3 regions of the Kitasatospora sp. NBC_01560 genome follow, and region 3 is predicted to be linked to each of the others. Evidence: riboswitches for the same ligand, from Rfam matches in the RefSeq annotation. Region 3 holds a riboswitch; each other region holds the start of a gene.
What was found. A riboswitch is a leader RNA that binds a small molecule or an ion and turns the genes downstream of it on or off. The one in region 3 is predicted to bind thiamine pyrophosphate.
Positions count from the first base shown of each region.

Region 1 (2,195 bases), 1.8 Mb from region 3:
GTCGTCGTCGCCGATCTTGAAGATCACCACACCCTTGACCCGGACCGGGATGCCCTGGGTGGTGACGCATTCGACGTCCAGCTCGGCCTCGTTGAGGTCCAGCGAGAGCCTGCGTACCCCCTGCAGGCCCGGTGTGACGAAGGTGCCGCGCCCGGTGACGATCCGGAACCCCAGCCCGTCACCGACCCCCTCGGTCCGGTGCCGGGAGCCCGAGATGATCAGCGCCTCGTTGGGCTCGGCCACCCGCCACATGAGTTTGAAGAGCGTGATCCCCACCAGCAGTACCGCGAGGCCCGCCCCGACGATGGTAAACAGCATGGTTCAACTCCCCCTTCCGGCACATGAGATGTGCCGTTACGGATTGTCCGCCCGGCACAACCCGAAGAGAAGGGAACCGACGTGACGGTCTGTCACAACCCTGTCACGGCAGCACCGGCGCCACGTAGACCGTCCGCGGCGGGTGGTACTCGATCACCACCACCGGCGTCCCGATCGCCAACCGCTCGCCCGGTACGGCCAGGTAGGCGAGGAACGCCTCCGTCCCCTGCCGCTCCGGGACGTGCACCATCACCTCGCCGACCAGCCCCGCCCCGACCGCCCCGCTGACCCGCCCGGCACTCCCGATCACTGCGGCCCTCCCTCGTCGCCCTGCTGCCCGCCCGACTGCCAGTGTGCCCGCCCGGAGCCGACCCGGCGGCCCCGCCGCCGCGATCCCCGCCCGTGGACCCCCTCTGGACCAGCGGCGATTCGCTCGCTACGGTGTTGGACGTCATGCGCAGGCAACACCGCCTGCGGACACGGGAGCTCGGAGCACCGGGCTGAGAGGGCGCTGACCGGGACGTCGTCGGACGAACCGAACGCTGCGCCGACCGCAGGAACCTGACCGGGTAATGCCGGCGTAGGGAGTAGAGGGTCTGATGACCACGTTCGATGCACAGCCGAAGTCTGCCCGGAACGCCGCCGTCAGCAGCGCGGGCACCGGCTACCCGACCCCGGCCTGGCGCAAGGCCTACCGCGACGGATCCCGTCCCGACCTGCGGGTGCCCTACCGCGAGGTCGTGCTCACCAACGGCCGCACCGTTCCGCTGTACGACACCTCCGGCCCGTACACCGACCCGGCGTACCAGCCCGACGTCCGGCGCGGGCTGCCGCCGCTGCGTGACTCCTGGATCCGCCAGCGCGGCGACGCCGAGGAGTACGACGGCCGCGAGGCCCGCCCCGAGGACGACGGCATCAAGCACACCTCGCCGCGCGGCGGGAACCTGCGCAACCTCGACGCCGTCTTCCCCGGCCGCCCGCGTCGTCCGCTGCGCGGCCGCGACGGCGCCGCCGTCAGCCAACTCGCCTACGCCAAGCGCGGCGTGGTGACCCCCGAGATGGAGTTCGTTGCCCTGCGCGAGGGCCTGGCGCCCGAGTACGTCCGCGCCGAGGTGGCCCGCGGCCGCGCCGTCATCCCGGTCAACGTGAACCACCCCGAGGTGGAGCCGGCGATCATCGGCACCAACTTCCTGGTGAAGATCAACGCCAACATCGGCAACTCCGCCGTCACCTCCTCGATCGAGGAGGAGGTGGAGAAGATGACCTGGGCCACCCGCTGGGGCGCCGACACCGTGATGGACCTCTCCACCGGCCGCAACATCCACACCACCCGCGAGTGGATCCTGCGCAACTCCCCCGTGCCGATCGGGACGGTGCCGCTCTACCAGGCACTGGAGAAGGTCGACGGCAAGGCCGAGGAGCTCAGCTGGGCCGTCTACCGCGACACCGTCATCGAGCAGTGCGAGCAGGGCGTCGACTACATGACGGTGCACGCCGGCGTGCTGCTGCGCTACGTGCCGATGACGGCCCGCCGCAAGACCGGCATCGTCTCGCGCGGCGGCTCGATCATGGCCGCCTGGTGCCTGGCGCACCACCAGGAGAACTTCCTCTACACGAATTTCGAGGAGCTCTGCGACATCCTCGCGAGCTACGACGTCACCTTCTCGCTCGGTGACGGGCTGCGCCCCGGCTCCGTCGCCGACGCCAACGACGAGGCGCAGTTCGCCGAGCTGCAGACCCTCGGCGAGCTGGGCCGGATCGCCCGCGAGCGGGACGTCCAGGTGATGATCGAGGGCCCGGGCCACGTCCCGATGAACAAGATCAGGGAGAACATGGATCTCCAGAAGGAGATCTGCGACGAGGCGCCGTTCTACACG
Region 1 covers NZ_CP109364.1:4,824,965-4,827,159, reverse strand. Annotated here, with positions in the region: gene OH807_RS21080 (flotillin family protein) at 1-318, opposite strand, end outside; gene OH807_RS21075 (hypothetical protein) at 422-628, opposite strand; TPP riboswitch at 788-922, shown strand; gene thiC (phosphomethylpyrimidine synthase ThiC) at 918-2,195, shown strand, end outside.
Region 1: linked by a shared signal. The riboswitch ahead of thiC (phosphomethylpyrimidine synthase ThiC) and the one ahead of thiO (glycine oxidase ThiO) in region 3 are both predicted to bind thiamine pyrophosphate.

Region 2 (2,195 bases), 2.1 Mb from region 3:
CGCGGGCACCTTGCTGAACGCCAGGGTCGGGTTGGACCCGCCCGCGGCCGGGGCGGGCCCCCCGGCGTCGGTCAGCGGGTAGTCGGCCTCGGTCACCTCTGCGGGGGTGGGACGTGCGGGCGCGGACTGCGCCGGGCCGTCAGGAGCGGGACCCACCACCCCCGGGCCGTCGGAGGGCTGCTCCCCCTGCGGCCCGGTGGACCCAACCTCGCGCTCGGTGCTCACGGACGACCTCCATAGCTGACAGGACCAACAACCATAGTTTTTCGCACACTCGATTCGATTGCCGTAAGGAGCCTTCTGAAGAACTCATAAGAATCCTTAGCCCGGTCCGACAGCACCCGCCCGGGCGCCCCCCGGAACGGCCACCGGAACAGCCCCCGGAACGGCCGCCGACGTGACCGCCGGAGCACCTGCCGAAGCGGCTGCCCGAGTGTCCCGGCAGCGACCGGCACAGCCTGCACCGGGTGCGCCGGCGGCGCCGCGGACGACTCCCGGCCCCTCCCGACCCCGTCCCGCACGACGTCGCGCACGACGTCCCGCGATGCGGACCGCCGGGCGTCCGGCCTTGGCGTTCATCCCGGCGCCGGTTAGCCTGTCGCTCCAAACTGACACGCGGGAGCTTGGACCCACCAGGCTGAGAGTGCGCCGGTCGACCGTACGCCACGGCATCCGTGGACGGACCGTCGAGGGGGCGCAGACCGCCGGAACCTGTCCGGGTAATGCCGGCGTAGGGAGTATCGGCCATGCCGCCTGCTTCGCCATCCTCTTCTTCGGGCGCGCCGTCGTCCAAGGATTTCTCCGAGTCGTCCACGACCGTTCACTCCGACGCGGCGGCCACCGTCTCCGGTTCCCCCGCCGGCACCGCCACCACCGTCTCCGGCGCGCCGGCCGCGACCACCGTGCTGGACCGGCCGGAGCGGGCCGAGCGGGTCGAGGCGCCGCTGGTGCTGGACACCGCACCGCCGCGCACGCTGCGCTTCCGCGACCACTTCGCGCTCTGGATGAACCTCGGCGTCAGCCTGATCGGCTTCACCACCGCCGCCACCGTGCTGGGCGCACCGGGCAGCGAGCTGTCACTGGCCGCCGCGATCACCGCGATCGTGGCCGGCACCGTGGTCGGCACCGCGATGCTGGGTGTGGCCGCGCTGATCGGCGCGCGCACCGGTGCGCCGGCGATGGCGAACCTGCGCGGCCTGTTCGGCACCCGGCTGTCGTACGTCCCGACCGTGCTGAACATCGTCCAGTGCATCGGCTGGGGCGTGTACGAGCTGCTGGTCATCGCGATGGGCGCGCAGACCGTCGTGCACACCGAGGGCTACCGCTGGGTGTTCGTCGTGCTGGCGGGCGCGGTGACCACCGCGCTGACCATCTGGCCGCTCGGCGCGATCGCGGTCCTGCGCCGCTTCGTCGCCGCGGCGGTGGCGGTCGCGATGGTCTACTTCACCGTCCAGCTGGGCCGCAACGGCGTGCCGGACCCGGGCGCCGGCAACTGGCACGGCTTCCTGAAGGCCACCGACGCGATGATCGCCGTCTCGATCTCCTTCGTCCCGCTGGCCGCCGACTACACCCGGCACTCGCGCACCCCGCGCGCCGCGTTCTGGGGCAGCTTCTCCGGCTACACCCTCGCCCAGGTCTGGTGCTACGTGCTCGGGCTGTTCGCGCTGCTGCAGTCCGGCGGCGACGCGACGAAGATCTTCGACTCGTTCCTGGGCGTCTGGGCCGGCTGGCTGTTCCTGCTCGTCCTGGTGCTGCGCGAGACCGACCAGTCCTTCGCCAACGTGTACTCGACCGCGATGTCGGTGCACAACCTGCTGCCGAAGGTGGACCGCCGGGTGCTGACCGGCGGGACGGGCCTGCTGATCACCGTGCTCGCCCTGCAGATCACCGAGTTCACCGACTCCTACTACGCCTTCCTGGGGCTGATCGGCTCGGTGTTCGTGCCGATGTTCGCGGTGCTGGCGGTGGACTACTTCCTCGGCGCCGGCCGGCGCGGGTGGAACCTCGCCGACGACGCGCCGTCCCGCTGGCTGATGCTGCTGCCGTGGGCGCTCGGCTTCGCGGTCTACCAGCTGATCGCGCCGACCGCGATCGCCGGCTGGTGGACGGACTTCTGGACCTCCGCCCAGGAGGCGCTGCACTTCACCCCGCAGGAGTGGACCTCGGCCTCGCTGTTCGGCTTCCTGGTGCCGGCC
Region 2 covers NZ_CP109364.1:5,071,223-5,073,417, reverse strand. Annotated here, with positions in the region: gene OH807_RS22170 (S1C family serine protease) at 1-225, opposite strand, end outside; TPP riboswitch at 606-754, shown strand; gene OH807_RS22165 (purine-cytosine permease family protein) at 747-2,195, shown strand, end outside.
Region 2: linked by a shared signal. The riboswitch ahead of OH807_RS22165 (purine-cytosine permease family protein) and the one ahead of thiO (glycine oxidase ThiO) in region 3 are both predicted to bind thiamine pyrophosphate.

Region 3 (2,195 bases):
CCGGCCGCGTCGAGCTCGATCCCGGAGCCGGCCAGCCAGTCCGTCGCCGGGCGCGCCCCGATGCCGACCACCACCTCGTCGGCGGGCAGGCGCGAGCCGTCGGCCAGCAGGACGGCGCCGGGCTCGACGGCCGCGACGGCGGCCCCGCAGCGCAGCTCGACCCCGGCCTCGGCGTACCAGGCGGCCATCGCGCGGCCGATCCCGGCCGGCAGCGCGCCGGGGACGGGCGCCGGGCCGGCCTCCACCACCGTCACCTCGCAGCCGGCCGCGCGGGCCGCCGTGGCCACCTCGGCGCCGATCCAGCCCGCACCGACCAGCACCAGCCGCAGGCCGGGGCGGAGCAGGGCGCGCAGCGCCAGGGCGTCGTCCAGGGTGTGCAGCAGGTGTGCGCGCTCGGCACCGGGCAGGACGCGCGGCGCGGCGCCGGTGGCGATCACCAGGGCGCCGTAGGGCAGGTCGCCGCCGTCGGTGTGCAGCACTCCCGGGGTGAGCCCGGTGGCCCGGCGGCCGGTGAGCAGCTCGATGCCCAGGTGCGGGTAGTCGATGTCGAGGGTGGTGGCGTCGGCCTTGCCGAGCAGCACCTCCTTGGAGAGCGGCGGCCGGTCGTAGGGCGCGTGCGGCTCCTCGCCGACCAGCACGATCCGCCCCCGCCAGCCGCCCCGGCGCAGCCCCGACGCGCACTGCGCCCCGGCCAGCCCGGCGCCGACCACCACCACCTGATCCGTCCCGCTCAGCTCTGCCACGCCGTCACTGTACTGGCGCCCCGGCGGGCGCCGTCCGCCACCGCCCGGGCCGCCGGCGGGCCCGCTGTCCACCCTTCGTACGCGCCTTCGGCGGCGGCAGGGCCCGGAGTTAAGGTGGGGGCACCATCACGGGAGCCCGGCGGACCGGGCTGAGAGGCGGGCTGGAACGGCCTGCGACCGTCCGAACCTGATCCGGGTCATACCGGCGAAGGGAGAGCAGCGACTTTGACACGCTTGGCACCGGGCAGCCATGCCGACGTGCTGGTGATCGGCGGGGGCATCATCGGCCTCGCCGTCGCCTGGCGGGCGGCGCAACGCGGGCTGCGGATCGTCGTGGCCGACCCCTCCCCCGGCGGCGGCGCCGCCCGGGTCGCGGCCGGCATGCTCGCACCCGTCACCGAACTCCAGTACGGCGAGGAGCCGCTGCTGCGCCTCGGGATGGCCTCCAACCAGCGGTACGCGGCCTTCGCCGCCGAACTCGAAGAGGCGAGCGGCGGGCAGGACACCGGCTACCGGCAGTGCGGCACGCTGGCCGTCGCGCTCGACGCCGACGACCGCGCGGAGCTGCGCGAGCTGCACGCCTTCCACCTGCGGCTCGGCCTGGACTCGCAGTGGCTGACCGGCCGGGAGGCGCGCCGGCTGGAGCCGATGCTCGCCCCGGGCGTCCGCGGCGGCCTGCACGTCGCCGACGACCACCAGGTGGACGGCCGCCGGCTGCTCACGGCGCTGCTGCGGGCCGGCGAGGCCGCGGGCGTGGCCGTCCGGCCCAGCGCGGCGGCCGAGCTGCTGGTCGAGGACGGCCGGGCGGTCGGTGCCCGGCTCGGCACCGGCGAGACGGTCACCGCCGACCGGGTCGTGCTCGCCGCCGGCCCGGACAGCCACCGGCTGCCCGGCCTGCCCGCCGGCGTGCTGCCGGCGATCCGCCCGGTGAAGGGCCAGATCCTGCGGCTGCGGATCCCGCCCGCGTACCGGCCGTTCCTCAGCCGCAACGTCCGCGCGGTGGTCCGCGGACAGCACCTGTACCTGGTGCCGCGGGAGAACGGCGAGCTGGTGATCGGCGCGACCTCCGAGGAGCAGGGCTACGACACCACCGTCACCGCCGGCGGGGTGTACGAGCTGCTGCGCGACGCCCACGAGCTGGTCCCCGGCATCACCGAGCTGCCGCTGGTGGAGACGTCCGTCGGGCTGCGCCCCGGCTCCCCGGACAACGCGCCGCTGCTCGGCCCGACCGCCCTGCCCGGCCTGGTCGCCGCCACCGGCCACTACCGCAACGGCGTGCTGCTCACCCCGGTGACCGCCGACCTGCTCGCCGAGTACCTGGCCTCCGGCACGACGCCGGAGCTCGCCGCACCGTTCTCCCCCACTCGCTTCACCACAGAGGTCCCCGCATGAGCGACATCCCCCTCACCGTCAACGGCGAGCCCCGCCAGGTACCCGCCGCGACCACCCTCG
Region 3 covers NZ_CP109364.1:3,004,577-3,006,771, forward strand. Annotated here, with positions in the region: gene OH807_RS12850 (NAD(P)/FAD-dependent oxidoreductase) at 1-743, opposite strand, end outside; TPP riboswitch at 862-974, shown strand; gene thiO (glycine oxidase ThiO) at 969-2,135, shown strand; gene thiS (sulfur carrier protein ThiS) at 2,132-2,195, shown strand, end outside.